One region of the Arenibaculum sp. genome, then DNA from elsewhere that is predicted to be linked to it. Evidence: riboswitches for the same ligand, from Rfam matches in the RefSeq annotation. Region 1 holds a riboswitch; each other region holds the start of a gene.
What was found. Region 1 has a riboswitch for thiamine pyrophosphate ahead of VGO20_RS07970 (ABC transporter ATP-binding protein). Riboswitches for the same ligand answer to the same signal wherever they lie in the genome.
Positions count from the first base shown of each region.

Region 1 (10,372 bases):
CCGGGGCGTCCGAAACCCCGGACAGGTCGATGCCGCGGATGCGGGCATGGGCGTGCGGCGAGCGCAGGATGTAGGCGTAGGTCTGGCCCGGCCGGTCGATGTCGTCGGTATAGGTGCCCTGGCCGGTAAGGAACCTGAAGTCCTCGCGGCGCCTGACGGCGGCGCCGATGCCGTTGGGATTAGCCATGACGTCTCTCTCCCCAGGAACGGGCCCGTTATTCGGCGGCCTCGGCCGTGACCTTCATCGCTTCCGCACCTGCGAGCACGGCCTTCACGATGTTGTGGTAGCCCGTGCAGCGGCAGATGTTCCCCTCGAGCCCTTCGCGCACGGAGCGCTCGGTGAGGTCCGGGTCGCGCCGCGCGAGGTCGACCGCGGACATCACCATGCCCGGCGTGCAGAAGCCGCACTGGAGGCCGTGGTGCTCGCGGAAGGCGGCCTGCATCGGGTGCAGCGTGCCGTCGGGTGCTGCCAGCCCCTCGATGGTCGTGACGGAGGCCCCGTCGGCCTGGAGGGCGAAGATCGTGCAGCTCTTCACCGAGGCGCCGTCGACATGGACGACGCAGGCCCCGCACTGGCTCGTGTCGCAGCCGACATGGGTGCCGGTGAGATGCAAGTTCTCTCGGAGGAACTGGACGAGGAGCGTACGGCCCTCGACCTCCCCGGTGACGGACTTGCCGTTCACCGTCATGGAAACGGTTGGCATCGCGTGACCTCCCTCATGCAGGCTGGATGACTGCGTCGCCGGGGGCTATGGCGCTCAACCGCGCGCTGCGCCCGGCGTTTTCTTTAGCATGAGGCTAAGAAAGGGAAGGAGGCAGGTCAAGCGGCTCCGGGGGATATCCGATCGCTTCAGTTGAAGAACAGCAGCAGAACAACGACCAGCACGATGAGGGCGCCGATCCATACCGCCGGCCGCAGGCCCTGGCCGGGCCGGGTGGCGGGTCCGCCGCTGGTCTGGGGGGCGGGGCCCCCGCTGGTCTGGGGGGCAGGTCCCCCGCCGGTCTGGGTGGTGGGGCCCGGCGCCGTCATCGGCGCGGCCGCCGCGGGCACCGGCTCGGCGGCGGCGACGGCCGCGTCCTCGTCCCGGTGAGGGGGCATCGCGGCGGGCACGGGCTCGGCGCCCGGCACCGGCTCGGGCACGGGGTCGGGCGGCGGGACGTCGGCAACCACCGCCGCCGGCCGGCCGACCACCTCGGTGAACCGGGCGAAGAAATCGTCGGCCATCTTGCGCGCGGTCGCATCGACCAGTCGCGAGCCGATCTGGGCGAGCTTGCCGCCGACCGTGGCATGCGCCTCGTAGGCGAGGACCGTGGTGGCGGGCCCGTCCTCGGCCAGCCGGACGCGAGCCCCGCCCTTGCCGAAGCCGGCCGCGCCGCCGCTGCCTTCGCCGGAGATCGTGTAGCCGTTGGGCGGGTCCAGGTCGGACAGCGCCACCTTGCCCGCGAACTTCGCCTTGACCGGCCCCACCTTGGCCACGACCTTCGCCGCGTACTCGGTGTCGGACAGCTTCTCCAGCTCCTCGCAGCCGGGGATGCACTGGCGCAGCACCTCGGGATCGTTGAGTGCCGCCCATACCGTCTCGCGTGGCGCCCCGATCCGATACTCGCCAGTCATGTCCATGGCGTCGCTCCTCCGAATTCCGGTTGCCGATCCCCGACCGCCGCCCGCGCGACGCCGTGTCGTCCAACCCTATGGCAAATCCCGCGAATGCGCATTAACCTCTCGGGCTCGGCCCGAGAAGGTCAAGAACAAACGGGAGGAAACCCCATGAAGAAGTTGCTCGCCGCCGCAGCCGTGGCGCTTGCCATGACCGCGCCCGCCAAGGCGGAGCAGTTCGTGAATATTCTGACCGGCGGCACGAGCGGCGTCTACTACCCCCTCGGCGTCGCGCTGTCGAAGATCTATGCTGAGAACATCCCCGAGGTCCGCACCTCGGTCCAGTCGACCAAGGCGTCGGTGGAGAACCTCAACCTCCTGCAGGCGGGACGCGGCGAAGTTGCGTTCACGCTGGGCGACTCGCTGAGCCATGCGTGGGAGGGCAACACGGAGGTCGGCTTCCGCGAGAAGCTGGACAAGCTGCGCGGCATCGCCGCGGTCTATCCCAACTACATCCAGGTCGTCGCCCGTGCCGACAGCGGCATCGAGACGCTGGCCGACCTCAAGGGCAAGCGCGTGTCGGTCGGCGCGCCCCGGTCGGGGACGGAGCTGAACGCGCGCGCGGTGCTCGCCGCGGCCGGCCTCAGCTACGACGACCTCGAGAAGGTAGAGTACCTGCCCTTCGCCGAATCGGTCGAGCTGGTGAAGAACCGGCAGATCGACGCGACGCTGCAGTCCGCGGGCCTCGGCGTGGCCTCGATCCGCGACCTCGCCGCGACCAACGACATCGTCGTGGTGGCGATCCCCGAGGACGTGGTCTCGCAGATCGGCGACCCGGTCTACGTCCCCACCGTCATCCCGGCCGGCACCTATGACGGCCAGGACAAGGACGTGCCGACCGCGGCCGTCGTCAACTTCCTCGCGACGCATGAGGGCGTCGACGAGGAGCTGGGCTACCAGCTGACCAAGCAGATCTTCGAGAACCTCGACGACATGACCGCGGCCCACGCCGCGGCGCAGGCCATCGACCTGTCGAAGGCGACCGAGGGCATGCCGATCCCGCTGCACCCCGGCGCCGAGCGGTACTACCGCGAGAAGGGCGTCCTGAACTGACCGGACGGTCCTGACCGGACGACCCCGACCGGCGGCCGGGCCACGCGCGCCCGGCCGCCGTCTGCCTTTCTGGAGACCAGCCGCATGGCGGCAAGCCCCGTTCCACCTTCACAGCCGGCCTCCCAGCCGGCCGCCCAGCCAGAGATCGCCGGCGAACATGGGCCGCTGCACGGATCGCTGCCGGACCGGGCACTCCCGGTCGGCAAGATCCTCTTCGCGATCGCGGTGGCCTTCTCGGTGTTCCAGATCTGGACCGCCGCGTTCACGCCGCTGTCGAGCCTCGTCGTCCGCTCGATCCATGTCGGCTTCCTGCTGCTGCTGACCTTTGCGCTGTCGGCCGCCCGCCAGCCCGGCCGCGCGGCCGCGGCGCGGGACTGGCTGCTCGGGGCCCTCGCCTTCGCGCTCGCCACCTACCACTGGATCTTCGAGGTCGACATCCTCCTGCGCGCGGGCTGGCCCAACCTGACCGACCTCGTCGTCGGCAGCATCATGGTCGTGCTCGTCTTCGAGGCGGCCCGGCGGATCATGGGCTTCGCCCTGCCGGCGATCTGCGGGCTGTTCCTGGGCTATGCGCTGTTCGGCGAGTACCTGCCGTCGCCGCTCGACCACCGGGGTTTCGGCTTCGACCAGGTCGCCGACCACATGTTCCTCGGCACCGAGGGGATCTTCGGCACCCCGATCTACGTCTCGTCGACCTACATCTTCCTGTTCATCCTGTTCGGCAGCTTCCTCGAGCGCGCCGGCATGATCGGCCTGTTCAACGACATCGCGCTCGGGAGCGTCGGCCATACCCGCGGCGGGCCGGGCAAGGTGGCCGTCGTCTCGTCGGCGATGATGGGCACGATCAACGGGTCCGGCGTCGCGAACGTCGTCACGACCGGCCAGTTCACGATCCCGCTGATGAAGCAGTTCGGCTACCGCCCGGCCTTCGCGGGCGCGGTCGAGGCGACGGCGAGCATGGGCGGCCAGATCATGCCGCCGGTGATGGGTGCCGTCGCCTTCATCATGGCCGAGACGATCAACGTCCCCTATGTCGAGGTGGTGCGCGCGGCACTGATCCCGGCGCTGCTCTATTTCGCGACGGTCCTCTGGATGGTGCATCTCGAGGCCGGCCGCCTGAACCTGCTGGGGCTGCCGCGCTCGGAACTGCCGAACGCGTTCGCGGCGCTGAAGGCGAAGTGGCACCTGATCATCCCGCTCGCGATCCTGGTCTACCTGCTGTTCACGGGGTACACGCCGCTCTTCGCCGGGACGGTCGGCCTCGCGCTGACGGTCGTGCTGATCCTGGCCAGCGCGCTGACTGCCCGCATCGGCCCCATGGCGGCCCGCATCCTGTTCTGGATCGCGCTCGGCGCGCTGACCTCGCTGTTCCTCGACTACGGCATCCAGGTCGTGTTCACGATTGTGGCGGGGCTGGTCGCCTTGAACCTGCTGCACCGCGGCGGCCGCGAGACGCTCGTGCTCGCGGTCGACAGCCTCGCCGAGGGGGCGAAGAACGCGCTCGCCGTCGGCGTGGCCTGCGCGCTGGTCGGCGTCATCATCGGCACGATGACCCTGACCGGGCTCGGCAGCAACTTCGTGCGCGTGATCGTGTCGGTCGGCGAGGGGAGCCTGTTCCTCAGCCTCGTGCTGACCATGGTGACGTGCCTGATCCTGGGCATGGGCATCCCGACCATCCCCAACTACATCATCACCTCGTCCCTGGTCGGCCCGGCGCTGCTGGAACTGGGCGTGCCGCTGATCGTCAGCCACATGTTCGTGTTCTATTTCGGGATCATGGCCGACCTGACCCCGCCGGTGGCGCTGGCGGCGTTCGCCGCGGCGCCGATCGCCCGCGCCCCCGGCCTGCGCATCGGCATCCAGTGCCTTCGCATCGCCATCGCCGGCTTCGTCGTCCCGTTCATGGCCGTCTACTCGCCGGCCCTGATGCTGCAGTCCGACGACCCGGTCGCGATCGGCTACATCGTCATCAAGGCCCTGCTGTCGGTGGGGCTGTGGGGGGCGGGATCGATCGGCTTCCTGTTCGCGCCGCTGAGCTGGTACGAGCGTCTGTGGGCCACGGCCGGCGCCTTCATGATGGTCGTGGCGCTGCCGATCACGGACGAGATCGGCTTCCTGCTGTGCGGCTCGTTCCTGGTGTTCCACGTCTGGAGGGTGCGCCGGACGGTGGCCGGGACCGCCTGAGTGCCGGCGGCGCTGTGCATCGCGGCGGTCGCCGGCACGCTGCTTGCCAGCGTGCCGGCCGACCGCTTCGAGCTGTCCTGGACCCACTCCGTCGAGAAGATCGCTTGGCGCGAGGCCTGGGCCGTCGCGGATGGCGGCCTGGTGCTGGAGGAGGCGGCCATCCGCGGCCACGGCGCCGGGATGGAGGTCCCGGACGGCGCGGTTCTGGAGGGGGGCTGGTGGCGCTACCGCCCCGACCTCGCCCCGCTGGAGCGCGTGGTCCTGGCCAACTCCACCTTCACGTCCGACTATGAGCTGTGCGCGGCCGGCGCCTGCACGCCGCTCGCGGCGCTGACGGGAACGCCCGACCGACCGGTCGCGCTGTTCCCTTGTCCCTAGATCGGGTCAGCGGGTCGGGGACGGGCTGTTCAGCGGAGCTGGACCGCGTAGCTCTCCAGCGGCGGGACCTCCTTGATCAGGCCGCGTTCCTGCAGGAAGCGCGCGAAGCGCTCGTAGCGCTTCTCGTCCAGCGCCGAGGGGCTGTGCGCGAAGCGGGGCAGGGTGTCGTCCCAAGCCTTGCGGTTCAGCTCGTTGTCGACGTCCGGGCGGCCCTTGCGGAACAGCTCCCAGCTGTCCTCGGGATTGTTGACGAGGTAGAGGACGCCGCGCTCGACCGCGTCCAGGAAGCGCACCAGGCGCGGATCGTCGAGGCGCTCGGAATTGGCGAGGATCACCAGCTCGTCATAGGGCGGGACGCCGTGCTCCTCGGGGTAGAAGGCGCGGCCGGGATGGCCTTCCAGCTCCATCTGGTTCAGCTCGAAGTTCCGGTAGCCGCCGATCACGGCGTCGACCTGGCCGCTCATCAGCGAGGCGGAGAGCGCGAAGTTGACGTTGACCAGCTCGACGTCGTCGCGGCCGAGGCCGGCCGTCTCCAGCATCGCGGTCAGGAGCGCGTCCTCGAACCCTGTCACCGAGTAGCCGACCTTCCGGCCCTTCAGGTCGGCCAGCGTCCGGATGGGCCCGTCGCCGCGCACGATCACGGAGTTGAGCGGGGTCGCCACCAGGGTGCCGATCCGCGTCAGCGGCAGCCCGGCGTCGGCCTGGAGGTGCAGCTCGGGCTGGTAGGAGATCGCGACGTCGCCGCGACCGGCGGCGACCAGCTTCGGCGGGTCGGCCGGATCGGCGGGCTGTATGAACTCGACCTCCAGTCCGGCGTCCCGGAAATAGCCCTTCTCCAGGGCGACGTAGAGCGGCGCATGGTCGGGGTTCACGAACCAGTCCAGCAGGACCGTCAGCTTCTCGGTCCCGTCCTGCGCGAGGGCGGGGCCGGGGGCGGCGCCCAGGAGGCCGATGCCGAGGACGGCGGCGGCGAGCTTCAGCATTCTCACGGTGTCATTCTCCCTCGTCGGTAAGAAGGGTTTCGGGCTGCCAGGGCAGCAGGCGCCGCAGGACGAAGTCGACCGCGACGTAGAGGGTGACCGCCATGGCGGCGAGCACGGCCAGGGCGGCGAACATCAGGTCCGTCTGCATGCGGGCGTTGGCGTGGAGCATCAGGAAGCCGAGGCCGACGGACGAGCCGACCCATTCGCCGACCACCGCGCCGATCGGCGCCACGGCCGCCGCCACGCGCAGGCCCGAGGCGAAGGCGGGCAGGGCCGCCGGCAGGCGGACGTGCCACAGCACGCGCCAGCGCGGGCCGTCCATGGTCCGGGCGAGGTCCAGCCAGCCCGGGTCGGTCCGCCGCAGCCCGTCGTAGAAGGCGGAGGTGACCGGGAAATAGATCACCAGCGTCGCCATCACGATCTTGGACGCCATCCCGTAGCCGAACCAGAGCACCAGGATCGGCGCCAGCGCGAAGACCGGCACGGCCTGGCTGACGACGAGCAGCGGCAGCAGCCAGCGCCGCGCCGGGCGGAACGCCGCCAAGGTCAGCGCGGTCGTGCAGCCGAGCAGCGTGCCGAGCGCCAGGCCGAGCAGGATCTCGGCCAGGGTGTAGGCGGCATGCGTCGCGATCAGGGAGGCGCGGTCGGCCAGCATCGCGCCGACGCGCAACGGCGAGGGCAGGATGAAGTGGGGCAGCCCCGAGACGAGGACGACGGCGTGCCAGGCGACGAGGATCGCCGCGAGCGTGACGGTGGCGCGGACGAACCTCATATCGCGAGCCGCCCCAGGAGTTCGGCCTGGAGCGCCAGCAGCGCCGGGTCGTCCGCACGGCGCGGCGGCGCGCCGGCCGGAAGCAGCGCCGGCCCGATCGTCGCCGGCTGGCCGGTCATGACGTGGACGCGGTGGCCGAGCCGCAGTGCCTCGAGCGGGTCATGGGTCACGAGCAGGACGGTGCGCCCGGCGAGCAGCGGGGCGGCGAGGTCCTGGAGCCGCAGCCGCGTCAGCGCGTCGAGGGCCGAGAACGGCTCGTCCATCAGCACGACCGGCCGGTCCTCCATCAAGGTCCGCGCCAGGGCGACGCGCTGGCGCATCCCGCCCGACAGCGTCGCCGGCAGGTCGGATGCCCGGTGCGCCAGCCCGACCAGCGTGAGCAGCTCCGCGGCCCGCGCGCGCAGGGCCGGCGTCACGGGCAGGCCGCGCAGGCGGGCGCCGAGCAGGAGGTTGTCCTCGACCCGCAGCCAGGGCATCAGCAGGTCCTGCTGCGCCATCCACGCGACCCGGCCCGCCAGCGGGCGGCCGTCACCGGCCGCGATCGCGGTCGGCGGCTCGGGAGCGGCAAGCCCGGCGACGAGGCGGAGGAGCGTGCTCTTGCCGACGCCGCTGGGGCCGAGCAGGCAGGTCGTCAGCCCGCCCTCGATCGTGAAGTCGAGACCGTCGAAGACCGGCCGGCCGGCATAGGTCAGCCTGGCGCCGGACAGCGTCACGGAAAGCGGAAGGGAAGGGGGCCTGGCCCCCGGGCCGTCGAGCATGGGTCACTGATCCCTTCGCCGGTATGATCCGGATCAGGTTCCAGGGGTCGTCCCCGTTTCGGGACCTCTCAGCCGACAGCCGGCTCCCCCCAGTGATGCGACCCCGCATATCGCATCCTTTCCGCCCCCTGGCAAGCACCTTGGGCGGCGGTCGTTGACGCGGAGCCCGGAGAGAACTAGCTGATGTGCCGTGATGTCCGGCTCCCCCCTTTTCATCGGCAGCGAGATCTACCGGTCGTCCAGCTACGGCAGCAAGCACCCGCTGGCGATCCCGCGGGTATCGGCGGCGATCGACCTCGCGCGCGCCATGGGCTGGCTGACGCCGGAGGTCTATATCGACAGCCCGGTCGCGACGCCGGCGGAGCTGTGCCGCTTCCATGCGCCCGACTACGTCGACGCGGTCCGGCGTGCCGAGGTGGAGCAGCGCCTGCCGGCGGAGCTGTGCGAGCGCTACGCCATCGGCCGCATGGGCAATCCGATCTTCCCGGAAGTGTTCCGCAGGCCGGCGACCGCCGCCGGCGCCTCCCTGCTGGGGGCGGCCCTGGTGGCGGAGGGGCGGACGGTGTACAGCCCCGCCGGTGGCACCCATCACGGCCGGCCGGACCGGGCGAGCGGGTTCTGCTACTTCAACGATCCGGTCCTGGCGATCCTGCGGCTGCTCGACCTGGGCATGGAGCGGGTGCTGTACGTCGATCTCGACGCCCATCACGGCGACGGCGTCCAGGACGCCTTCCACGACGACGACCGTGTCCTCACCGTGTCCGTGCACGAGGCGGGGCGCTGGCCGCGCACCGGGCTGGTGGAGGACAGGGCCGGGGGCATGGCCCGCAACCTCCCGGTGCCGGCGGGCTTCAACGACTGCGAGCTCGCCTATGTCGTCGAGCATGCGCTGGTCCCGCTCGGCGAGGCGTTCGAACCCGGCGCCATCGTGATCCAGTGCGGCGCCGACGCGCTGGCCGACGACCCGCTGAGCCTGCTCGACCTGTCGAACCGCGCGCTGTGGGACGCGGTGGCCGCCCTGCTGCCGCTGGCGCCGCGGCGCCTGGTGCTCGGGGGAGGGGGCTACAATCCCTGGTCGGTCGGGCGCTGCTGGGCCGGTGTCTGGGCCGTCGTCAACGGGATCGATCCCGACCAGGCGCCGACGCCCGAGGCGGCCGAGATCCTGAGGGGGTTCAGCTGGACGCGGCGGCGCGGCCATCCCCTGCCCGAGCGCTGGTTTACCGCCATGGCGGACCCGCCCAACTACGGCCCAGTGCGCCCCGAGATCCGCTCCGTGGTCGCCGCCGTCCGCCGGGGCTGGCCGGCGCCGGCGTGAGGGGCTTTACAAGCGGCGGCCGGTTCGGTTAGCCACGTTCCCATGATCGCGCGCATCAAGGGGGCGCTGGCCGCCCTGGCGCTGCTGGGGCTGTTCGCGGTTCCGGCATCGGCCACCGAGACCTTCCGTACCGAGCCGCTCACGATCCGCACGGCGGCGGGGGGCGAGTACCGCTTCACCGTGGAGATGGCCGAAACCCCGAAGCAGATGGCGCAGGGGCTGATGTACCGGACCGAGATGGCGCCCGACGCCGGGATGCTGTTCGTCCACGAGGAGGACCGGGTCGCGACGATGTGGATGAAGAACACCTACATCCCGCTCGACATGCTCTTCATCGACCGGACCGGCCGCATCGCCGGCATCCACGAGAACGCGGAACCCCGCTCGCTGCGGACGATCGCCGCCCCGGAGCCGGTGCGGGCCGTGCTGGAGCTGAACGGCGGCATCGCGTCGCGGCTCGGCATCCGGGTCGGCGACCGCGTCGTCCATCCGGCGTTTCCGGCGGATTAGCGCCGGCGAAGCGCGAAGGTCAGGCCGTCGCCGATCGGGACCAGGCTCAGCGAGATCCGGTCGTCGTCGCGAAGCCTGGCGTTGAAGGCGCGCAGGGCCAGGGTGCTCTCGCGGGTGTCCTCGGGATCGGCGACGGAGCCGCCCCACAGGGTATTGTCGGCCAGGATCAGCCCGCCCGGCCGGACGAGCTTCAGCCCGGCTTCGTAGTAGCCCTCGTAGTTCGGCTTGTCGGCATCGATGAACATCATGTCGAAGCTGTCCGCCGCCCCTTCCGCCAGCAGCCGGTCCAGGGTGTCGAGCGCCGGGCCGAGGCGCAGCTCCACCTTGTCGGCGACCCCTGCCTCTGCCCAGTGGGCGAGCGCGATCGCGGTCCATTCCTCGCTCAGGTCGCAGGCGACGACCCGGCCGTCCTCTGGCAGCGAGAGGGCGCAGGAGAGGGCGGAGTACCCGGTGAAGGTGCCGACCTCCAGGACCCTGCGGGCCCCCGTCAGCTCGACCAGAAGGCGCATAAGGGCGCCCTGCTCGGGCGAGATCTGCATGCCCGCCGGCCCGCCGAGCGCCGCGGTCGCCTCGCGCAGCCTGGCCTGCACGGGATGCTCGCGGACCGACTGGGCGACCAGGTAGTCGTGCAAGCGGTCGGTCATCGTTATGGTACGCCGCGACATGAGGGGATCTCCTGGTGTCTGTCGCTTCCTTAATACCCCATTCCACCCCTTGTTCCGACCTGCCGATAGACGTTGACCGGGCAGGCGAAAGCGTTGT
Region 1 covers NZ_DASYHS010000070.1:58,342-68,713, reverse strand. Annotated here, with positions in the region: gene VGO20_RS08010 (xanthine dehydrogenase family protein molybdopterin-binding subunit) at 1-187, opposite strand, end outside; gene VGO20_RS08005 ((2Fe-2S)-binding protein) at 216-704, opposite strand; gene VGO20_RS08000 (SRPBCC family protein) at 851-1,621, opposite strand; gene VGO20_RS07995 (TAXI family TRAP transporter solute-binding subunit) at 1,769-2,710, shown strand; gene VGO20_RS07990 (TRAP transporter permease) at 2,795-4,894, shown strand; gene VGO20_RS07985 (DUF1850 domain-containing protein) at 4,895-5,272, shown strand; gene VGO20_RS07980 (ABC transporter substrate-binding protein) at 5,302-6,255, opposite strand; gene VGO20_RS07975 (ABC transporter permease) at 6,266-7,027, opposite strand; gene VGO20_RS07970 (ABC transporter ATP-binding protein) at 7,024-7,785, opposite strand; TPP riboswitch at 7,778-7,885, opposite strand; gene VGO20_RS07965 (acetoin utilization protein AcuC) at 7,979-9,100, shown strand; gene VGO20_RS07960 (DUF192 domain-containing protein) at 9,143-9,610, shown strand; gene VGO20_RS07955 (class I SAM-dependent methyltransferase) at 9,607-10,275, opposite strand.

Region 2 (10,372 bases), on a different contig from region 1:
CACCCCGACCGCGAAATGGCCGCAGTGGCGCAGGTACTCGACGAGGTCCTCGCGCAGCGCCGTCTCGTCCTCGACGACCACGATCCGCGCCCCGCCGGAGACCGATGCCCCGGCGCCGCCGGGCTGCGGCGAATGCCATTGACCGAGGAGCCCCATCCCCATTCCTCGTGCCGGCGCGGGAGGCGGCCCGCTCGCGCGGCCCCTGCCCGTCTTGGAGGTTCGAACTCTAATGCATAGAACTGAATGGTTGACGAGAGATTAATAGGGCGGGATGGCGGGCGACCGGAACGGGTACGGCAGCCATCATCGCGGGAAGTCCGATTTGCGAGGATGAAACATCCTCCGACCCTGTTAGCACAGAGCAAGCCGGGCGGACATACCGTCGCCGGCATGAGGCACCCCGGGCCGGGAGCATTGCTCGGATGATGAGCTTTGGCATATTCGCTTTCATGTCCGTCGGCCTGGCGGGCCTGGCCATGCTCGGCTGGCTGGCGTTCAAGGTCCGCAGGATCCATCTGAAGACGTTCGAGATCGAGAATCGGACGACGCTGACGCTGAAGCGGATCAAGAACGAATCGGCTCACCAGTTCCAGCAGACGCAATCGTTGCGACTGCTGGAACACACGCTGGGGGTGGATCGCCCGCTGCCGCCGATGCGGGGCTGGGCGGCCTCGCCGGACATTCTCCTGGCTCTCGTCAAGCACGTGCTCGAACGGCGGCCGGAGTGCATCGTGGAATGCGGCAGCGGGGTTTCCACGCTGGTGCTCGCCCTGGCCTGCCGCAAGGTCGGCCGCGGGCGGATCGTCAGCATCGACCACGCGCCCGAATTCGCGGCCAGGACCAGGGCAATGCTCGAAGAATGGGGCGTCGGCGACCGCACCGAGGTGCTCGGCACGCCCATCGTGGAACGCTGGGTGGAGGGGCGGACGGCGCCCTGGTACGGCGAGGTCTCCTTGCCGGACCGGATCGACCTGCTGTTCGTCGATGGCCCGCCCGCCCGGACCGGACCCGAGGCGCGCTGGCCGGCGGGGCCGTTGTTGATCCCGCGGCTTGGTCCCGGAGGGGCCGTCTACGTGGACGACGGCGACCGACCGGACGAGCAGGCAATGATCCGGGACTGGATGGACCGGTTTCCTCACCTGACGCTGGAGGATCTCCACTGCGAGAAGGGCGGATACCGCCTCTCCGCCCCACCGGGCTGATGGCGCATGTCGCTCAACCTTCCCTGAAGCGTCACGAAAGGGTCACGGGAGCCGATGCACCTTTCGGCCGCCTCGCCGCATGCGGCGCTGCCTGAAACGAGGCGCGGCCCGTGCGCCCGCCCATGGCCGGCCGCGGCATCGGGGTTCATCCGGGATGGAGCCTCGAAACCATGAAACCCTTCCTCGGCCTGATGGCCTTTTCCCTGGCGCTCGGCGTCGCCGGTCGCCCGACACTCGACGCCCCTGGCGGCGCGCAGGCGGCGCAAGCTCCGTATTTCGACCGCATCGCCACGCTTCCGGTTCACGAGACGCTGCCCGAGGGCACCGATCGCGCGACCGAGACCGTCGCCGAGATCGTCTCCGTCACCGGAGACGGCATGACGCTCGTGCACACCGACAGCCCCGGCGCGGCGATCGCGTTCGTCGACATCGCCGATCCCTCGGACCCGCGCCCGCTGGGCCGCACCGCGCTCGACGGCGAGCCGACCTCGGTGACGGTCGTGGGCGGCCACGCGCTGGTCGGGGTCGTCACGAGCGCATCCCATGCCGAGCCGTCCGGCCACGTTGCGGTGGTGGATGTCGCGAGCCGCGAGGTTGTCGCCCGCTGCGACGTCGGCGGCCAGCTGGACTCGCTCGCCGCCGGCCCCGACGGCCGCTTCCTTGCGGTCGCCGTCGAGAACGAGCGCGACGAGGACCTGGACGGCGGCGCCCTGCCGCAACCGCCGGCCGGGTATCTGGCCGTGTTCCGCCTCGGCGGGGACGGTATGCCGGCCGACTGCGGCGGGCCCGCGAAAATCGCGCTGACCGGGCTGGCCGAGGTGGCGCCGGAGGACCCGGAGCCGGAATTCGTCTCGATCAACGCCGACAACGTCGCGGTCGTGACCCTGCAGGAGAACAACCATCTCACGCTCGTCGACCTCGAGGCGGGCGCGGTGACCGGCCATTTCTCCGCCGGCACCGCGAGCCTGTCGGCGATCCCGACCGCCGAGGGGCGGCGGGTCGACGGCACCGGCAGCCTCGCCGACGTCCGGCGCGAGCCGGACGCGGTGGCGTGGCTCGACGGCGCACGCTTCGTGACCGCCGACGAGGGCGACTACCAGGGCGGCTCGCGCGGTTTCACGATCTGGACCGCCGGGGGCGAGGTGGCATACGAGAGCGGCGCCTTGATGGAGCACCTGGCGATGGCGCATGGCCACTACCCCGCCAAGCGCGCGGCCAGGAAGGGCGTGGAGCCGGAAGGCGTGGCGGCCGGCGTCTATGGCGGCACGCCGCTGTTCTTCGTGAACGCCGAGCGCGCCGGCCTCGTCGCCGTGTTCGAGGACCGCGGCGCCGGCGTAGCACCGGAGCTGCTCCAGGTCCTGCCGACCGGCACCGGCCCCGAGGGCGTCCTCGCGATCCCGTCGCGCGACCTGCTGGTGGTCGCCTCCGAGGAGGACGACGCCGAGGAGGGCGTGCGCGCCACCATCGGCATCTACCGGCGCACCGCCGCCGCCCCCGCCTACCCGACCATCGTCTCGCAGGCCGATCCGGCGACCGGCGCCCCGATCGGCTGGGGCGCGCTGTCCGGCCTCGCCGCCGACCCGCGCGACGCGAACCGGCTGTACGCGGTCAGCGACAGCTTCTACGACGTCGCCCGCATCTTCACGATCGACGCGGCGCACACGCCGGCGCGCATCGTCTCCCATGTCGACGTGACCGGTGGTGCCGCCGGGAAATACGACCTGGAAGGCATCGCGGTGGCCGCCGACGGCGGCTTCTGGCTCGCCAGCGAGGGCAACCCGGACAAGGGCATGGACAACCGCCTGCTCAAGGTCCGCGCCGACGGCACGGTGGTCGAGGAGGTGCCGCTGCCCGAGCCCGTGGCCGCCGCGGCCAGCCGCTTCGGCTTCGAGGGGGTCAGCGAATACGTCGATGCCGGCGGCACGACCCGCGTCGTCCTCGCCGTGCAGCGGTCGTGGAAGGACGACGCCAAGGGCATGGTGAAGCTGGCCGTCTACACCCCGGCCGACGGCGCCTGGGGCTTCGTCGCCTACCCGCTCGACGCGCCGAAGAGCCCGGCCGGCGGCTGGGTCGGCCTGTCGGAGATCACCCATCTCGGCAAGGGCGAGTTCGCGGTGCTCGAGCGCGACAACCGCGGCGGCCCCGACGCCGCGCTGAAGATGGTCTACCGCGTCTCGCTGGCGGACGTCGCGCCGGCCCCGGCCGGCGAGCCGGCGCCCAGAGTGGAGAAGGCGGCGATGCTCGACCTGCTGCCGGCGATGGCGGCGGCCAAGGGCTGGACTCCGGACAAGGTCGAGGGCTTCGCCGTGACCGCCGACGGCACCATGGTCGCGGTCACCGACAACGACGGCGTCGACGGCGCGGTCAGCGAGACCCAGTTCCTGCGCCTGGGCCCGGTGCGAACCGCGGCGAAGTGAGGAGCGGGGAGCGGCCGCCGCGAGGCGGCCGCTCTCCGAAGTGCCCGTACCTATTCTTCCTTTTTCAAGTCGATGCTTTGACCGTATGCCCGCTCAACCACGTGCAGTAGCTGAGCCGCCAACATGTCGGCGAGAAGCTTTTCCATTGCAGAGATATCAGGAACACCGGTTTCAGCGAAGCTCGCATCGGCAGCTTCCAACGCCGTGTAATAAGGCTTGCGGTTGCTGACAATTTGATCCGGGATTGTCGGCTCGCCTGGAGGACGGAAGCCCAGTCTCGTACACAGCACTAGATAGGCGACTGCTCTAGCAGTGCGGCCATTTCCGTCGTCAAAAGGGTGGATCCAATTCAGCCGCCACATGACGTAGCTGGCCAAATGTATGGCTGGGCGATCCCAGTGACTATTGACATAGTCGCAGAGTTCTTCAATGAGCCCCGCCACGAGGTGAGCTCCAGGCGGGTTATGACGACTGCCATGGATATCGACACCACCTGGGCGCCATAATCCAGCAAATAAGCTAAGCCCGTCCAACGCAGGCCTATGAAGCTGTAAGATCCGCGAAGGGCGCAACTGGAAGATACGACCCGGCTGCAACCATTCGTCGATCATCTCGTACAAGACGCGAACCTGCCCAACGCCATTGAGCGATTCACGCTCGGCTCGTTGATGCGGGTCGGTGATTAGATCAGGAGTACGGCCCTCGCTGTGGCGGTCTCCCTCCCTCCCTTCAGTTGCCATGGCTCCGCAAGGTTTCCGCAGCACGGTCTATCATCTCGCGCGTGACGAGGGGATTCTCAAACGCCACATTCCCATATGCGAAGCTTCGCCGCTGCGACTCTTCCTGCTCCGGAGTCATTTTCACCCGGCGCGCCATTTCAACCAGCGTGTCAAGTGAATATTCCATCTACATGTTCCTCCACAATTCTTAGCTGCATCCGGCATGCCGACACGAGCAGTTAAATCTACCGGATATAAAGTCCGATAGCCACATCCTAGTGAACAAGCCGGCACTTGCGAAGTCACGAGAGCCGGATAGAATTCCCCGCTTCCTCCAGCATCCCCTGAGCACGTCGTAGATCGCGCCCCGCGTTGCTATCCTCACGTCAGGTGCTGCGCCTCGATGTAGTCCTCGCTCTGCATCTCCATCAGGCGGCTGACGGTGCGCTGGAACTCGAAGGCGTGGGTGCCTTCTTCGTAGATCCGCTCGGGCGGGACCTCGGCGGCGATCACGGTCTTGACCTTGTGCTCGTAGAGCGCGTCGATCAGGGTCATGAAGCGCTTGGCCTCGTTGCGCTGGGCCGCCTTCAGGCGCGGCACGCCGTCGACCAGCACCGTGCCGTAATGGGTCGCGATCGCGATGTAGTCGGCCGCCCCCAGGGGACGCGAGCACAGCTCCTCGAAGGAGAACCAGGCGACCGAGCCCGAGGCGCGCCGCACCTCCACCTTGCGGCCCTGCGTCCACAGCGCCGCCGGCTTCGGCTCCCTGCCGTCCGACAGCCGGGCGAAGACGTCCGCCATCGCCTGCCGGCTCGCCGGGCCGAGCGGGTGGAAATAGACCGCCTGCCCCTTCAGACGCTCCAGCCGGTAGTCGACCGGCCCCGACAGCTCGACCACGTCCATCCGCTCCTTCAGCAGCGCGATGAACGGCAGGAACAGGTGGCGCTGGAGGCCGTCCTTGTAGAGGTCGTCCGGCGGCCAGTTCGAGGTCGCGACGACGACCACGCCGCGCTCGAACAGCGCCGTGAACAGCCGGCCCAGGATCATCGCGTCGGCGATGTCGGTGACGTGGAACTCGTCGAAGCACAGCAGCCACGCCTCCTCCGAGAGCTGGCGCGCCAGTTCGGGCAGGCTCTCGTCGACGCTGCGGTCGGCCTTGCCGGCGCGCGCGTTGCGCATCTCGTGCAGGCGGCGGTGGACCTCCAGCATGAAGGCGTGGAAATGCACCCGGCGCTTGCGCTCGACCGTGGACGCCTCGAAGAACAGGTCCATCAGCATGGACTTGCCGCGCCCGACGTCGCCGTAGATGTACAGGCCCTGGGGCGGCTCCGGCTCCGCTTGGCGGCGGCCGAGGCCGAAGCGCTCGCGCCAGCCGGCCTTGCCGGTCGAGGGCCGGTATTCCTTCAGCGCGGCGTGCAGGCTCTGCAGCCGTTCGGCCGCGTATTCCTGCGCGGCGTCCGCCTTGAGCGTGCCGGTGCCCCGGCGTTCGCGGTAGAGGGCCAGGGGGCCTTGGCTGGGCATGGGCTGGATCTGGTGCGGTCGTTCGCGGGCGGCCATTGGTAGCGCAAACCCGGCGGCCGTGCAAAGACCGCGGCCAAGCCGGGCCTCAGCTGCGCGTGCCCAGGCGGACCCCGAGGGCGGCAAGCGCGAAGCCGGCCACCGTCGCGAGGCCGGGCATCTCGGCGAGGACGACGGAGGCCATCAGCGCCGTCATCGGCGGGATCAGGTAGAACAGGCTCGCGACCCTGGTCGCCTCGCCGCGCCTGATCATCACGAACAGCAGGCTGACCGCCCCGATCGAGTTCATCACCGCGAGCCAGGCGAGCGAGCCGACGAAGCCGGCGGTCCAGCGGATCTCCATCGTCTCCGCCATGCCCGCGAGGACGAGCAACGCGAGGGCGCCCACCGCCATCTGGATGAACCCGCCGGTCCGCAGGTCCATGCCGGCGCAGAACTTCTTCTGGTACAGCGTCCCGGCCGTGATGCCGAACAGGGCCAGCCCGACGAGCAGGAACCCGCCGGCGTCCCCGCCCGCGGTGAGGCGGTCGCCGACGACGGCGACGACGCCCGCCAGCCCCAGGCAGAGGCCGAACCACTGCCGCCGGGATACCCGCTCGCCCAGGAACCAGCCGGCACCCAGCGCGGTGAGGATCGGCATCAGCCCCACGATCAGCGCCGACACCCCCGCCGAGACGCCGGCGTTCATCCCGGAATACAGGCCGCCGAACTGGACCGCCTGGATCAGCAGGCCGACCACCGCGATGTGTCCCGCCTCGCGCCGGCTCGCCGGCCACGGCGCCCGGGTCGCGACCGCGATCAGCAGCAGCAGGACACCGGCGAGCGCGAAGCGCAGGAACGTCATCGTGAACGGCTCGGCGTAGTTCAGGCCGACGGCGCCGCCGATGTAGCCGGAACTCCAGAGGACGACGAACGAGAAGGGAAGCGGGACGCCCGGGGCCATCCCGGGCTTTGCGATGCTGTGACAGGCCATGCGACCTCCTGATCGAGGAGGCCACGCTGGCGGATGGGCCTGCGAAAAGACAATGAAATGTTCCGATCGGTCCCACTCGCGTTCCTTATGGGAAGCGCGCCCGAATCCCCTTGCGCGCCGGCCCGCGGCGCGCGAAGGTGGCCTCGGCTGGGGTGCCGCGCGGTCGCGCGGCTGAGATCAGACCCATCGAACCTGCCTGGATAATGCCAGCGAAGGAAGCCCGGAACCGGTGACGCCCTCCCCTCTCTTTCCTCCTCCAGCACCAGGCGCGCGCCCGCGCGTCGCGATCGTCGGCGCCGGCGTGATCGGGCTCGGCATCGCGTGGCGGCTCGCGGCCGCGGGATGCGCGGTCGCGGTGTTCGACCGGGGTGCTGCCGGCGCCGGGGCGAGCCACGCGGCGGCGGGCATGCTCGCCGCCGGGGTCGAGACGGAGCCCGGCGAGGACGCCCTGCTGCGCCTCAACCTGCTGAGCCGCTCGCTCTGGCCCGGTTTCGCCGCCGAGGTCGAGGCCGCGTCCGGAATCGGCGTCCAGCTCCGGACGGAGGGGACGCTGGTCGTGGCGCTGACCGCCGACGACGTCGGCCGGCTGCGCTTCAACCACCGCCTCCAGCAGGACGCCGGGGTCGAGACCCATTGGCTGACCGGCGGCGAGGTCCGCCGGCGCGAACCCTATCTGAGCCCCTCGGTCTCGGCGGCGCTGTACAGCCCGCACGACCATCAGGTCGAGAACCGCCTGCTGGCCGCGGCGCTGCGCCGGGCGGCCGAGGCGGCCGGCGCGCGCGTCCACGAGCACGCGGAGGTCGGCCGCGTCCTGGTCGAAGGCGGCCGGGCGCGCGGCGTCGCCGTCGGCGCGCAGGCGCACGCCGCTGACGTCGTCGTGCTGGCGGCCGGCGCCTGGTCGCGCCGCATCGAGGGCGTGCCCGACGAGGCCCGGCCGCCGGTGCGGCCGATCAAGGGCCAGATGCTGGCGCTGCGGATGCATGAGGGCGAGCCGCTGCTGCGCCACGTCGTGTGGACGCCGGGCGTCTACCTCGTGCCGCGCCTGGACGGGCGGCTGCTGGTCGGCGCGACGGTCGAGGAGCGCGGCTTCGACACCACCATTACCGCGGGCGGCATGCTGGCGTTGCTGGAAGGGGCCTGGCGCACGCTGCCGGGCATCGAGGAACTGGCGATCGAGGAGACCTGGGTCGGCTTCCGCCCGGGATCGCGCGACGACGCGCCGGTGCTGGGGCCGACCCCGGTCGAGGGGCTCGTGCTCGCCACCGGCCATCATCGCAACGGCATCCTGCTGACGCCGGTCACGGTCGACGCGGTCAGCCGGCTGGTCCTGGACGGGACGGTGCCGGACGGGATCGCGGGGTTCGGCCTCGACCGTTTCGCAACCGGAGGAACGAGATGAACGCAGACATCCGGGTCAACGGCCAGCCCGAGCCGCTGTCGGCGGCGACCGTGGCCGAGCTGCTGCGCAGCCGGGGCGTCACGGCGCCCAAGGGCGTCGCCGTCGCCGTCAACGGCGAGGTGGTGCCGTCGTCGCGCTGGGAGGAGCACCGCCTCGGCGCCGGCGACGAGATCGAGATCGTCCGCCCGTTCCAGGGTGGCTGAGCCGGCGGATGGAGGAGAAGGACATGGCCGACGAATTCACGCTCGCCGGGCAGGCGCTCGGCTCGCGCCTGCTGATCGGGACCTCGGGCTATCCCAACCGCAAGGTCATGCTCGACGCGATATCCGCGAGCGGCGCGGAGGTCGTGACCGTGTCGATCCGGCGGATCAGCCTCGAATCCTACGCCGAGAGCATGGTCGACCTGCTGGGCGGGCGCTGGCGGCTGCTGCCCAACACCGCCGGCTGCGCCACCGCGCGCGACGCCGTGCTGACGGCGAAGCTGGCGCGCGAGGCGCTCGGTACGGACTGGATCAAGGTCGAGGTGATCGGCGACCGCGAGACGCTGCATCCCGACGTCGAGCAGTTGCTGCGCGCGACCGAGGAGCTGGTCGCGGACGGCTTCACCGTCCTGCCCTACTGCAACGACGACCCCGTGACCTGCCGCAAGCTCGCCGACGCCGGCGCGGCGGCGGTGATGCCGCTGGGCGCTCCCATCGGCTCCGGCCTCGGGATCTGCAACCCGCGGGCGATCGAGCACATCTGCGCGCGCAGCTCGGTACCGGTGATCCTGGACGCCGGGATCGGCACGGCCTCCGATGCGGCGCTGGCGATGGAGCTCGGCTGCTCGGCCGTGCTGCTGAACACGGCCGTGGCACGCGCGGGCGACCCGGTCGCGATGGCGGCGGCGATGAGGGCGGCGGTCGATGGCGGGCGGCTGGCCCGGCTCGCCGGGCGCATCCCCCGCGTCACCCATGCCGAACCGTCGAGCCCGCAGCTCGGCCTGATCGGGACGTGAGGCGGCTGCCCGCCCCGCTTCTCGTCGTCACCGACCGCAAGCAGGCGGCGGCGGCGCTGGAGCGGGTGGCCGAGGCCGCCTTCGCGGGCGGCTGCCGGTGGCTCAGCGTGCGCGAGAAGGACTTGGCGCCCGAGGACCTCGCGGCACTCGCCCGCACCGTCGCGGCCCTGGGCCGCCCAATGGGCGCGACGGTCACGCTCCATGGCGAGGCCGCGGCGGGCCTGGCCGCCGGCCTGGACGGCGTCCACCTGCCGGCCGGCGGCGACGTCGCCTCGGCGCGGGCGCTGCTGGGGCCGGGCGCCCTGGTCGGCCGCTCGGTCCATGCGGCCGTCGAGGCCGCCTCGGCTGCGGCGGCAGGCGCGGACTACGTGATCGTCGGCCCGGTGTTCGCGACCGCCAGCAAGCCCGGCTACGGCCCGGCACTCGGCCTCGAAGGGCTCGGGGCGGCGGCGCGCGCGTGCCCCGTGCCCGTCGTCGCGATCGGCGGCGTCGATGCCGCCAATGCCGCCGCCTGCCTCGCCGCCGGGGCCGCGGCCGTGGCGGTGATGGGCGGGGTGATGCGGGCACCCGACCCGGCGGCGGCGGTCGCGGCGCTGCTCGCCGCGATGCGGCCTACAGCAGCATGACCTCGTCCTCCCGCCGGACCCGGAACCAGCGGCAGCCGTAGCTCTCCAGCTCGACCGTCACCGTGCCGTCCTTCTTCAGCGAGAAGGCGCCCCGCCCGAACAGGTCGATCAGCCCTTTCCACCCGGCGGCCTCCCCGACCTCGAAGGACAGGCTGCACGGCGCCTCGGCGAGGTTGTGGACGATGATGACGGTCCGCGGCCCCCAGTCGTAGCGCATCGCCAGCACGGTCGCCTCGCGCACCGGCAGCAGGCTCCAGGCGCCGCAGGCGATCTCCGGCGTCTCCCGCCGGCGGCGGATCAGGCGCTCCATCCAGTTCAGGAGCGAATCGTCGTCGCGGCGTTGCGCCGCCACGTTGACGGCTGCCGGCCCCCACCGCTTGCCCTCGACCATGGGGCGGCGCAGCCGGTCGGAGGGCGCGGTCGAGAAGCCGCCATTGTGCTCGTTCGACCACTGCATCGGCGCGCGCACGCTCATCCGGCCCGGGATGTCGAGGTTCTCCGCCATGCCGATCTCCTCGCCG
Region 2 covers NZ_DASYHS010000040.1:20,405-30,776, reverse strand. Annotated here, with positions in the region: gene VGO20_RS04190 (response regulator transcription factor) at 1-156, opposite strand, end outside; gene VGO20_RS04185 (O-methyltransferase) at 450-1,202, shown strand; gene VGO20_RS04180 (esterase-like activity of phytase family protein) at 1,373-3,619, shown strand; gene VGO20_RS04175 (Fic family protein) at 3,670-4,230, opposite strand; gene VGO20_RS04170 (hypothetical protein) at 4,349-4,525, opposite strand; gene zapE (cell division protein ZapE) at 4,720-5,859, opposite strand; gene VGO20_RS04160 (DMT family transporter) at 5,945-6,829, opposite strand; TPP riboswitch at 6,968-7,064, shown strand; gene thiO (glycine oxidase ThiO) at 7,059-8,228, shown strand; gene thiS (sulfur carrier protein ThiS) at 8,225-8,431, shown strand; gene thiG (thiazole synthase) at 8,455-9,225, shown strand; gene VGO20_RS04140 (thiamine phosphate synthase) at 9,222-9,851, shown strand; gene VGO20_RS04135 (alpha-amylase family protein) at 9,838-10,372, opposite strand, start outside.
Region 2: linked by a shared signal. The riboswitch ahead of thiO (glycine oxidase ThiO) and the one ahead of VGO20_RS07970 (ABC transporter ATP-binding protein) in region 1 are both predicted to bind thiamine pyrophosphate.

Region 3 (10,372 bases), on a different contig from region 1:
GGCGATGGAGATGACGCGGGCGCGGGCACGGGACATCTTGGCCTCATGGGCGGCACGGGGGGCGGGGGGCGGGGCGGCGATCGTGTCAGGCACGGGCGACCTCGCGGATGCGCAGGACCCTGCCCTCGGGCTCGGTGATGCTGTCGATCATCTCGGCCTGCATTCTCCAGTGTCGTCTTGCCAGGGTCAATTCGTCTTCGGCCTGCCGGCCCTTCAGGAACAGGGCGGTGCCGGCAGCGCCGAGAAAGGGTTCGGACAGGGCCAGCAGATCGTCCAGCGGCGCCAGCGCGCGCGAGGTCACGACGTCGGCCGCGAAAGCTGGCACCGCCTCGATCCGGCGGTTGTGCACCGTGACCGGCGTGCCGGTGACGCGCGCGGCCTCGCGCAGGAAGGCGCATTTGCGCCCGTCGCTCTCGATCAGGTGGACGTCGGGCAGGCCGAGCATGGCGAGGACGAGCCCGGGAAAGCCGGCGCCGCTGCCGAGATCCACCAGCACCCGGGCACCCTCGGGCAGCAGGGGGCGGAGCTGGGCCGAATCGAGAAAATGCCGGGTGCCCGCCTCGGCGAGCGTCGTGCGGCTCACCAGGTTGATGCGAGGCTGCCAGCGCTCCAGCAGCGCGAGATAGGCCGCGAGGCGATCCAGTGTTTCACGTGAAACACCAGGTACCGCCTCCGCGACCCGGGCCAGGCCGGGGTCACGCGCTGAGACGGTCATCGCGGCGCTTCACGTGACGCAGCAGGGCGACCAGCGCCGCCGGTGTCATGCCGGGGATGCGGGCGGCGGCGCCCAGCGTCGCCGGCTTGGCGCGGCCGAGCTTCTGGCGGATCTCCGCCGACAGGCTGCCGATGGCCTCCACGTCCAGGTCGTCGGGCAGCGCCAGCGCCTCGTCGCGCCGGAACGCCCGGATGTCGGCGTCCTGCCGCTCGAGATAGCCGGCATACCGGCCGTCGATCTCAAGCTGTTCGGCGACCGCCGGCGGCAGCGCCGCCAGTTCCGGCCAGATCGCGGCCAGGCGGGCGAGGTCGAGGTCGGGATGGCGCAGCAGGTCGGCGGCGCTGCGGCGCACGCCGTCATGGTTGACGGCGAGGCCACGCTGCGCCAGCTCGTTCGGCGTCGCGCGCAGGGACGAGGCGAGCGTGCGCGCGGCATCGAGGGCGGCCATCTTCGCCTCGAAGGCGTCGGCGCGGGGCGTGCCGACGCAGCCGACCGCGATGCCCTTGGCCGTCAGCCGCTGGTCGGCATTGTCGGCCCGCAGCAGCAGACGATACTCCGCGCGCGAGGTGAACATGCGGTAGGGCTCGGTCGTACCGCGGGTGATCAGGTCGTCGATCAGCACGCCGATATAGGCATCGGCCCGGTCGAGCACGAAGTCCCCGTCCGGCCGCCCGCCGGCGAGGAGTGCTGCGTTGATGCCCGCCATCAGGCCCTGCGCGGCGGCCTCCTCGTAGCCGGTGGTGCCGTTGATCTGGCCGGCGAGGAACAGGCCGGGCAGGCGGCGCGTCTCCAGCGTCGGCTTCAGCTCGCGCGGGTCGACGTAGTCGTACTCGATCGCGTAGCCGGGCCGGACCATCTCGGCGCGCTCAAGTCCCGGGATCGTCTTCAGCACGGCGAGCTGCACGTCGCGCGGCAGCGAGGTCGAGATGCCGTTCGGGTAGACGGTCGGGTCGTCCAGCCCCTCGGGCTCGAGGAAGATCTGATGGCGCTCCTTGTCGGCGAAGCGGACGACCTTGTCCTCTACCGACGGGCAATAGCGCGGGCCGACGCTTTCGATCTGGCCGCTGTACATCGGCGCGCGGTGGAGGTTGGCCCGAATCAGGGCGTGCGCCTCCGGCGTCGTCCAGGTCACGTGGCAGGGGACCTGGGGCGTGGTGATGCGGTCGGTCAGGTAGGAGAAGGGTGGGGGCGGGTCGTCGCCGGGCTGCACCTCGAGCCCGGACCAGTCGATCGTGCGGCCGTCGAGGCGCGGCGGCGTCCCGGTCTTGAGCCGGCCGAGCGCGAAGCCGCAGCGTGCGAGCGTCGCGGCGAGGCCGAGCGACGGCGCCTCGCCGACCCGGCCAGCCGGTATCCGCTCCTCGCCGATATGGATCATGCCGCGCAGGAACGTGCCGGTGGTGATGACGACAGCACCCGCCCGCCAGACGGCGCCGGACGCGCCGACGGCACCGGCGATGCTGCCGTCGGTGCCGAGGACCAGGTCCTCGCAGGCCTCCGACGCGATGGTCAGGTTGTCCTGCGCCCGCAGCACGTCCTGCATCGCCTCGCGGTAGAGGCGGCGGTCGGCCTGGGCGCGCGGGCCACGGACGGCGGGGCCCTTGCTCCGGTTCAGCATGCGGAACTGGATGCCGGCACGGTCGATCACCCGGCCCATCACCCCGTCGAGCGCGTCGATCTCCCGCACGAGATGGCCCTTGCCGAGCCCCCCGATCGCGGGATTGCACGACATCTCGCCGATCGTATCGGCCCGATGGGTCATCAGCAACGTCTCGGCGCCCATGCGCGCCGCCGCGGCGGCGGCCTCGCATCCCGCATGGCCGCCGCCGACCACGATTACGTCGTATCTCCACATGATGGGCGCCAATGTATGGTGTCGGGCGCCCGGCGTCAAAGCGTCCGGCGCGGCGCACCGGCGCCGCGTGAGGATGTCACAGCCGGCCGGCGGCCAGCGCCCCGGCCGAACGGGGTTCCGGCCGGGGCTTGGTCACCGGGAGTGTTTCACGTGAAACGCCCGCGTTCAGCCGGACATCCCGGCCGCCTGCTCCCGCACTTCCTGCGTGATCTTCATGGAGCAGAACTTCGGCCCGCACATGGAGCAGAAGCGGGCGTGCTTCGCTCCCTCCGCGGGCAGCGTCTCGTCATGGAAGCGGCGCGCGGTGTCGGGATCGAGCGCCAGGTTGAACTGGTCGTTCCAGCGGAAGGAGAACCGCGCCCGCGACAAGGCATCGTCCCGCTCGCGCGCGGCCGGGTGGCCCTTCGCCAGGTCGGCGGCATGGGCGGCTATCTTGTAGGTGATGACGCCGGTCTTGACGTCGTCGCGGTCGGGCAGGCCGAGATGCTCCTTCGGCGTCACGTAGCATAGCATCGCCGTGCCGAACCAGCCGATCATCGCGGCACCGATGCCGCTGGTGATGTGGTCGTAGCCCGGCGCCACGTCGGTGGTCAGCGGGCCGAGCGTATAGAAGGGGGCCTCGCGGCAAACAGCGAACTGACGGTCCATGTTCTCCCGGATCTTGTGCATCGGAACATGGCCGGGTCCTTCGACCATCACCTGGACGTTGTGGCGCCAGGCGACCTGCGTCAGCTCGCCCAGCGTGTCCAGCTCGGCGAACTGGGCGGCGTCGTTGGCGTCCGCGATCGAGCCCGGCCGCAGGCCGTCGCCCAGCGAGATGCTGACGTCGTAGGCCCGCAGGATCCCGCAGATCTCCTCGAACCGCTCGTAGAGGAAGCTCTCCCGTCCATGGGCCAGGCACCACTTCGCCATGATCGAACCGCCGCGCGAAACGATGCCGGTGACGCGGCCCGCGGTCAGCGGGACATGGGCACGGCGCAGCCCGGCATGGATCGTGAAATAGTCCACGCCCTGCTCCGCCTGCTCGATCAGCGTGTCGCGGAACACCTCCCAGGATAGGTCCTCGGGCCGACCGCCGACCTTCTCCAGCGCTTGGTAGAGCGGCACGGTACCGATCGGCACCGGGGCGTTGCGCAGGATCCATTCCCGCGTGTCGTGGATGTCGGTCCCGGTCGACAGGTCCATCACCGTGTCCGCGCCCCAGCGGATCGCCCACACCATCTTCTCGACCTCCTCCGCGACGGAGGAGGCGACGGCGGAGTTGCCGATATTGGCGTTCACCTTCACCAGGAAGTTCCGCCCGATCACCATCGGCTCGCATTCGGGGTGATTGACGTTGGCGGGTAGGATGGCGCGCCCGCGGGCGATCTCGTCGCGCACGAATTCCGACGTCACCAAGCCGGGCAGGGCCGCACCCAGCGGATCGCCGTCGCGCGGGCACTCGGCCGCCGCCTCGCGGCCGAGGTTCTCCCGGATCGCGGCATACTCCATCTCGGCGGTCACGATGCCGGCGCGCGCGTAGGCGAGCTGGGTCGCGGCCCCGCCGCCGGCCGCACGCAACGGCGAGCGGCCGGTCGCGAACCGCGCGAGGCACCCGGCCTCTGCCGCGCGGCGGCCATTGTCGCCGGGCTGCACCGCCCGGCCCTCGTAGCTCTCGACGTCGCCACGTCCCTGGATCCACGCCTCGCGCAAGGGCGGCAGCCCGGCGGTCACGTCGATCGTGGCGGCCGGGTCGGTATAGGGGCCGGAGGAATCGTAGAGCCGGACCGGCGGCTCGCCGGCGCCCGGCGACAGGTCGACCTCGCGCATCGCGACCCGTACGTCGGGATGGAGGCGGCCGGGCACGTGGACCTTGCGCGAGTTCGGGAACGTCCCCGTAGAGACGGAGACCTCGGGGGAGGTGGTGCGGGTATCGGGCATCATGGATCTCCTGCAGCGGAAATCCGGGCGGCCGCGAGGAGAAGGGGCGGCCGCACGAGCCCCGGCAGGGGAACGCTACGCGACGCCTTCGTCCCTCCCTACGCCGGTACGATCCGGATCAGGTTCGAAGGGTCTCCGCGTCGCCCGTAGGCCGGCGGACTCTCAGCCCCCTATCGGGGCTCCCCTGGACGGAGCCGATGCTGGCCGATGCCCGGCTCCGCGTCAAGGCCGGAGACGGCGCGGGCCGGGACGCGACGTTTCACGTGAAACACCGGCCCGCGTCACTTGCCGATGCAGAAGTCCCGGAAGATGACATCCAGCAGGTCCTCGACGTCGACCCGGCCGGTGATGCGGCCGAGAGCGCGGGACGCCAGGCGGACATCCTCGGCCGCCAGTTCCGGCAGCGGGGCGTCCAGCGCGCGCGACAGAGCGGCGCGGCAGTCCTCCAGCGCCGCGCGGTGGCGCGCGCGGGTCAGGGCCGGCGGGCCGGCCGCATCCAGGCCGTCCGCGACCATCCCGGTCAGCCGCTCCAGCAGGGCCGGCAGCCCGGCGCCGGTCGCCGCCGAGACGGCGAGGGCCCCGGGAACCGCGGCGCCGGCATCCAGGCCCGGCGCCCGGTCGGCCTTGTTGACGACCGCGATCGTCGAGGGGCCGAGCAGGGCGAGGGTCCGTGGGTCGAGCGCCGGCAGCGCGGTGGCATCGAACACCGCCAGGCGCAGGTCGGCCTTCTCCGCCCGGTCGAGCGCACGGCGGATGCCCTCGCCCTCGATCTCGTCGGTCGCGTCGCGCAGGCCGGCGGTATCGGCCAGCGTCACCGGCCAGCCGCCCAGGTCGAGATGGACCTCGACCACGTCGCGGGTCGTGCCCGCCCGCTCGGACACGATCGCGACGTCGCGCCGGGCGAGCGCGTTGAGCAGGCTCGACTTGCCGGCGTTCGGCGCGCCGAGGATCGCGACCGCGACGCCGTCGCGCAGCCGCTCGCCCCGGTGCCCGTCGTCGAGATGGCCCGCGATCTCGGCGGCCAGGCCGGCCAGCACCGGGCGCACGGCCATGGCGACGCCGCCGGGCAGGTCCTCGTCGGGGAAGTCGATGTCCGCTTCGAGATGGGCGAGCGCCCGGGTCAGCCGGTCGCGCCATCGCTCGTAGAGCCGGCCGAGCGCGCCGTCGAGCTGGCGCAGCGCCTGGCGCCGCTGGGCCGCGGTCTCGGCCGCGACGATGTCGGCGACGGCTTCGGCCTCGGTCAGGTCGAGCTTGCCGTTCTCGAACGCGCGCCGCGTGAACTCGCCCGGCTCGGCGAGGCGCAGGCCGGGCAGGGCGGACAGGGCCTCGACCAACGCCGAGACGACGGCACGCCCACCATGGACGTGCAGCTCGGCGACGTCCTCCCCGGTGAAGCTCCGCGGCGCGGGGAACCACAGGACCAGGCCCCTGTCGATCGCCTCCCCGGTACCGGGGTCGACGAGGCCTGCGAGCACCGCCTCGCGCGGCCGGGGCAGGGGGCGGCGGCACAGCGCCTCCAGCGCGGCGCCGGCGCGCGGGCCGGAGACGCGCAGGACGGCGACGCCGCCGCGGCCGGGTGCGCTGGCGAGCGCGAAGACGGTATCGGCGCTCATTGCGCGGAGGCGAGGTCCCGCGGCTCCGTCTGGCCGGGCAGCAGCATCAGCCGCTCGACCCGCCGGCCTTCGACGAGATGGGCCTGCAGGATCTCGTCGACGTCCTCGCGGGTCTGGTAGGTGTACCAGACCCCCTCGGGATAGATCACGACGACCGGTCCCAGCTCGCAGCGGTCCAGGCAGCCGGCGCCGTTGACGCGCGTCTGCGCGAGGCCGAGCTCCTTCGCCCGCGCCTTCATGTAGTCGCGCAGCTTCTCCGAGCCGCGCGCGGCGCAGGAGCCGCGGCGGTGCCCGTCCGGCCGCCGGTTGGTGCAGCAGAAGACATGCGCCTGGAAGTAGGGACGGGGATCGTCGGTTCTGCGTTCGCTCACTTGCGGTGCCCTTCCTTCTTGCCCAGCGCCGCCTCCATCTGCGACCAGAACATCTTCTGCACCTGCTCCAGTCCCTGGATGCCGGCGGGGAGCCAGGTCTTCATCATGGTTTCCGGGTCCATCGCCTGCAGGTTGGCAGCGAGACGGTCCTGCATCTGTTGCATCAAGGCGTCCTGCATCGGCTTGACGTCGGGCAAGCCGAGGAACTGCCGGGCCTCGTCGGGAGTGCAGTCGATGTCGATGGTGACTTTCATGCGTGGAGCTCCCTCGGAAGACGGGTTGGAATTCGGGATTGAGCCCGCGGGCGAGGCGGGCACATTCTACAGATGGGGTGCGCATGCGCAACGCGCACCACTCCCAGGGTCCGGCCCCGCGCACGCCAGACATTCCCGGCGCCCGCACCATCGGAGGGAGGCGACATGACCGCGAACGGACCGGGCCGGAACCTGCTTGCGGGGGAGACGAGCCCCTATCTGCTGCAGCACCGCGACAACCCCGTCCACTGGATGCCCTGGGGCGGGGCGGCGTTCGAGCGGGCGCGCGCCGAGGACAAGCCGATCCTGCTGTCCGTCGGCTATGCCGCCTGCCACTGGTGCCACGTGATGGCGCATGAGAGCTTCGAGGACGAGGAGACGGCCGCGCTGATGAACGCGCTGTTCGTCAACGTCAAGGTCGACCGGGAGGAAAGGCCGGACCTCGACCAGGTCTACCAGCAGGCGCTGGCGCTGCTCGGCCAGCAGGGCGGCTGGCCGCTGACGATGTTCCTGACGCCCGACGGCGAGCCGTTCTGGGGCGGCACGTATTTCCCGCCGGCCGCCCGCTGGGGCCGCCCGGGCTTTCCCGACGTGCTGCGCGGCGTGGCGTCGACCTATGGGCGCGAGCGCGACAAGGTCGCCGGCAACGTCGCCGCCCTGCGCGAGGGGCTCGCCCGGCTGTCGGCCAGCCGGCCCGCGGGGCCGATCGAGCCGGCCGTGCTCGACCAGGTGGCCGAACGCCTCGCACGCGAGGTCGACCCGGTCCATGGCGGCATCGGCGGGGCGCCGAAGTTCCCGCAGCCCGGCATCTTCGAGCTGCTGTGGCGGGCCTGGCTGCGCAGCGGCGACGCGACCTACCGCACGGCGGTCGAGACGACGCTGACCGCGATGTGCCGGGGCGGCATCTACGACCATCTCGGCGGCGGCTTCGCGCGCTACTCCACGGACGAGCGCTGGCTGGTGCCGCATTTCGAGAAGATGCTCTACGACAACGCGCAGCTCGTGGACCTGCTGACGCTGGTCTGGAGGGGCACCGGCGAGCCGCTCTATGCCGAACGGGTCCGCGAGACGGTCGGCTGGGTCTTGCGCGAGATGATCGCCGAGGACGCGGACGGCGCGCCCTGCGGGGCGTTCGCCAGCACGCTGGACGCCGACAGCGAGGGTGTCGAGGGCCGGTTCTACGTCTGGTCCGAGGACGAGATCGACGCCCTGCTCGGCCCCGACGCGGGCTTCTTCAAGGAGGTCTACGACGTCCGCCCCGGCGGCAACTGGGAAGGCGTCAGCATCTTGAACCGGACCGGGCGGCCCGAGCTGCCGGCACCGGAGGAGGCGAGGCTCGCCGGGCTGCGCGCGGTGCTGTGGCGGGCGCGCGAGCGGCGCATGCGGCCGGGCTGGGACGACAAGGTCCTGGCCGACTGGAACGGGCTGATGATCGCGGCGCTCGCCGATGCCGGCTTCGCGTTCGGCGAGCGGGACTGGATCGCGGCCGCCGCCCGGGCCTTCGACTTCGTCGTCGGGCACCTGGACGGCGGCGACGGGCGGCTGGTCCATAGCTGGCGGCGCGGCACGCCCCGCCATCCCGCCAGCCTCGACGACCATGCCAACATGGCGCGCGCCGCGCTGGCGCTGCACGAGGCGACGGGCGAACCCCGCTACCTGGAGCACGCCCGCGGCTGGACCGGCGTGCTCGACCGCCATTACCGGGATGCCGAGGGCGGCGGCTACTTCTTCACCGCCGACGACGGCGAACGGCTGCCCGTGCGCGCGAAGTCGGCGGCCGACAACGCGGTGCCGTCCGGCAACGGGACGATCGCCGGCGTGCTCGCCCGGCTGTACCTGCTGACCGGCGAGGACGCGTGGCGCGAGCGGGCCGAGGCGGTGGCCGAGGCCTTCTCGGGCGAGCTGACCCGCAACTTCTTCCCGCTGGCGACGCTGCTGAACGCGGTCGAGCTGCTGTCCGGCGGATGCCAGGTCGTGATCGTGGGCGAGCGCGGCGCGCCGGAGACCGAGGCGCTTCTGGATGCGGTCCGCGCCAGCCCGTCGCCCGACCGCGTGCTGAGCGTCGTCGCCCCGGGGACCGGGTTGCCCGAGGCCCATCCGGCCCGGGGCAAGGGGCTGGTGCAGGGCCGGCCGGCCGGCTATGTCTGTCGGGCGCAGACCTGCTCGCCGCCGGTGACGGAACCGGACGCGCTCCGCCGGCTTCTGGGCGAACCTGTGGAGGGACGCTGACCCATGGCCAGGATCACGATCGATAGCCCGTTCGGCCCGCTGACGCTGACCGCCTCGAACGGCGCGCTGACGTCGCTCGGCTGGGGACCGGTGGCGCCGGAAGGCCGGGACCCCGTGCTCGAGGAGGCGGCGCGCCAGATCGAGGCGTATTTCGCCGGCCGGCGCACCGATTTCGACCTGCCGCTGCGGCCTGCCGGCACCCCGTTCCGGCTGCGCGTCTGGGAGGCGATGAGCGCGATCCCCTATGGGCGCACGCGTTCCTACGGGGAGATCGCGCGCGAGCTGGGCTCGGCGGCACGTGCCGTCGGCGGGGCCTGCGGGGCCAACCCGATCCCGATCGTGATCCCCTGCCACAGGGTCCTCGCCGCCGGCGGTAGGGAAGGCGGCTATTCCGGGCAGGGCGGCCTGGTAACGAAGCACTGGCTGCTGGGACACGAAAGATCCGAACTGCCGATCGCGGCATCGTGACAGCCGGGAAGGGTGCGGCTATCGTTCCGTCTCCGATCCCGAGAACGAACGAAAGGCGCGCCATGACGGACGTCACGATCGCCGCTTCCGACGGCGGCAGCTTCGCCGGCTATCTGGCCAGGCCCGCGGGCGCGGGCCCGCATCCCGGACTCGTCGTGATCCAGGAGATCTTCGGCGTCAACCACGTGATGCGCGAGCTCTGCGACGGGCTTGCGGAGCAGGGCTACGTCGCGCTGTGCCCGGACCTGTTCTGGCGCCAGGAGCCCGGCATCCGGATCACCGACAAGACCGACGCGGAATGGGCGCGCGCCTTCGAGCTGTACAAGGGCTTCAACGAGACGAAGGGGGTCGAGGACCTGATCGCGACCCTGGACCATCTGCGCGGGATCGAGGGCTGTTCCGGCCGGGTCGGCACGATCGGGTACTGCCTGGGCGGCAAGCTCGCCTACCTGATGGCGACGCGGTCGGACGCGGACTGCTCCGTCGCCTATTACGGCGTCGCGATCGAGAAGAACCTGGACGAGGCCGCCGCCGTGACCCGGCCGTTGCTGATGCATCTCGCGGAAAAGGACCAGTACGTGCCGCCCGATGCGCGCGCGCGCATCCTGGAGGCGGTAGGTAAGGTCGCGGCGATCACCGCGCATGTCTATCCCGGCGTCGACCACGCCTTCGCGCGGCCGGGCGGGGCGCATTGGAACGGCGAGGCGGCGGAACTCGCGAACCGCCGCACGGCGGACTTCCTTTCCGCCAACCTGAAGCGCTGAAGAGGGGGAACGGGGTCATGGCGCACGCGATCCGCTTTCACCGGCCCGGCGGGCCGGAGGTGCTGGCCTGGGAGGAGATCGAGGTCGGCGAGCCGGGACCGGGGCAGGCGCTGCTGCGCCAGACCGCGGTGGGGCTGAACTACATCGACGTCTACCACCGGACCGGGCTCTACCCGATCCCCTCGT
Region 3 covers NZ_DASYHS010000184.1:1,240-11,611, reverse strand. Annotated here, with positions in the region: gene VGO20_RS18365 (ParA family protein) at 1-36, opposite strand, end outside; gene rsmG (16S rRNA (guanine(527)-N(7))-methyltransferase RsmG) at 86-715, opposite strand; gene mnmG (tRNA uridine-5-carboxymethylaminomethyl(34) synthesis enzyme MnmG) at 696-2,567, opposite strand; gene thiC (phosphomethylpyrimidine synthase ThiC) at 2,733-4,487, opposite strand; TPP riboswitch at 4,565-4,683, opposite strand; gene mnmE (tRNA uridine-5-carboxymethylaminomethyl(34) synthesis GTPase MnmE) at 4,769-6,100, opposite strand; gene VGO20_RS18340 ((2Fe-2S) ferredoxin domain-containing protein) at 6,097-6,471, opposite strand; gene VGO20_RS18335 (DUF6489 family protein) at 6,468-6,725, opposite strand; gene VGO20_RS18330 (thioredoxin domain-containing protein) at 6,891-8,954, shown strand; gene VGO20_RS18325 (methylated-DNA--[protein]-cysteine S-methyltransferase) at 8,958-9,422, shown strand; gene VGO20_RS18320 (dienelactone hydrolase family protein) at 9,485-10,186, shown strand; gene VGO20_RS18315 (quinone oxidoreductase family protein) at 10,204-10,372, shown strand, end outside.
Region 3: linked by a shared signal. The riboswitch ahead of thiC (phosphomethylpyrimidine synthase ThiC) and the one ahead of VGO20_RS07970 (ABC transporter ATP-binding protein) in region 1 are both predicted to bind thiamine pyrophosphate.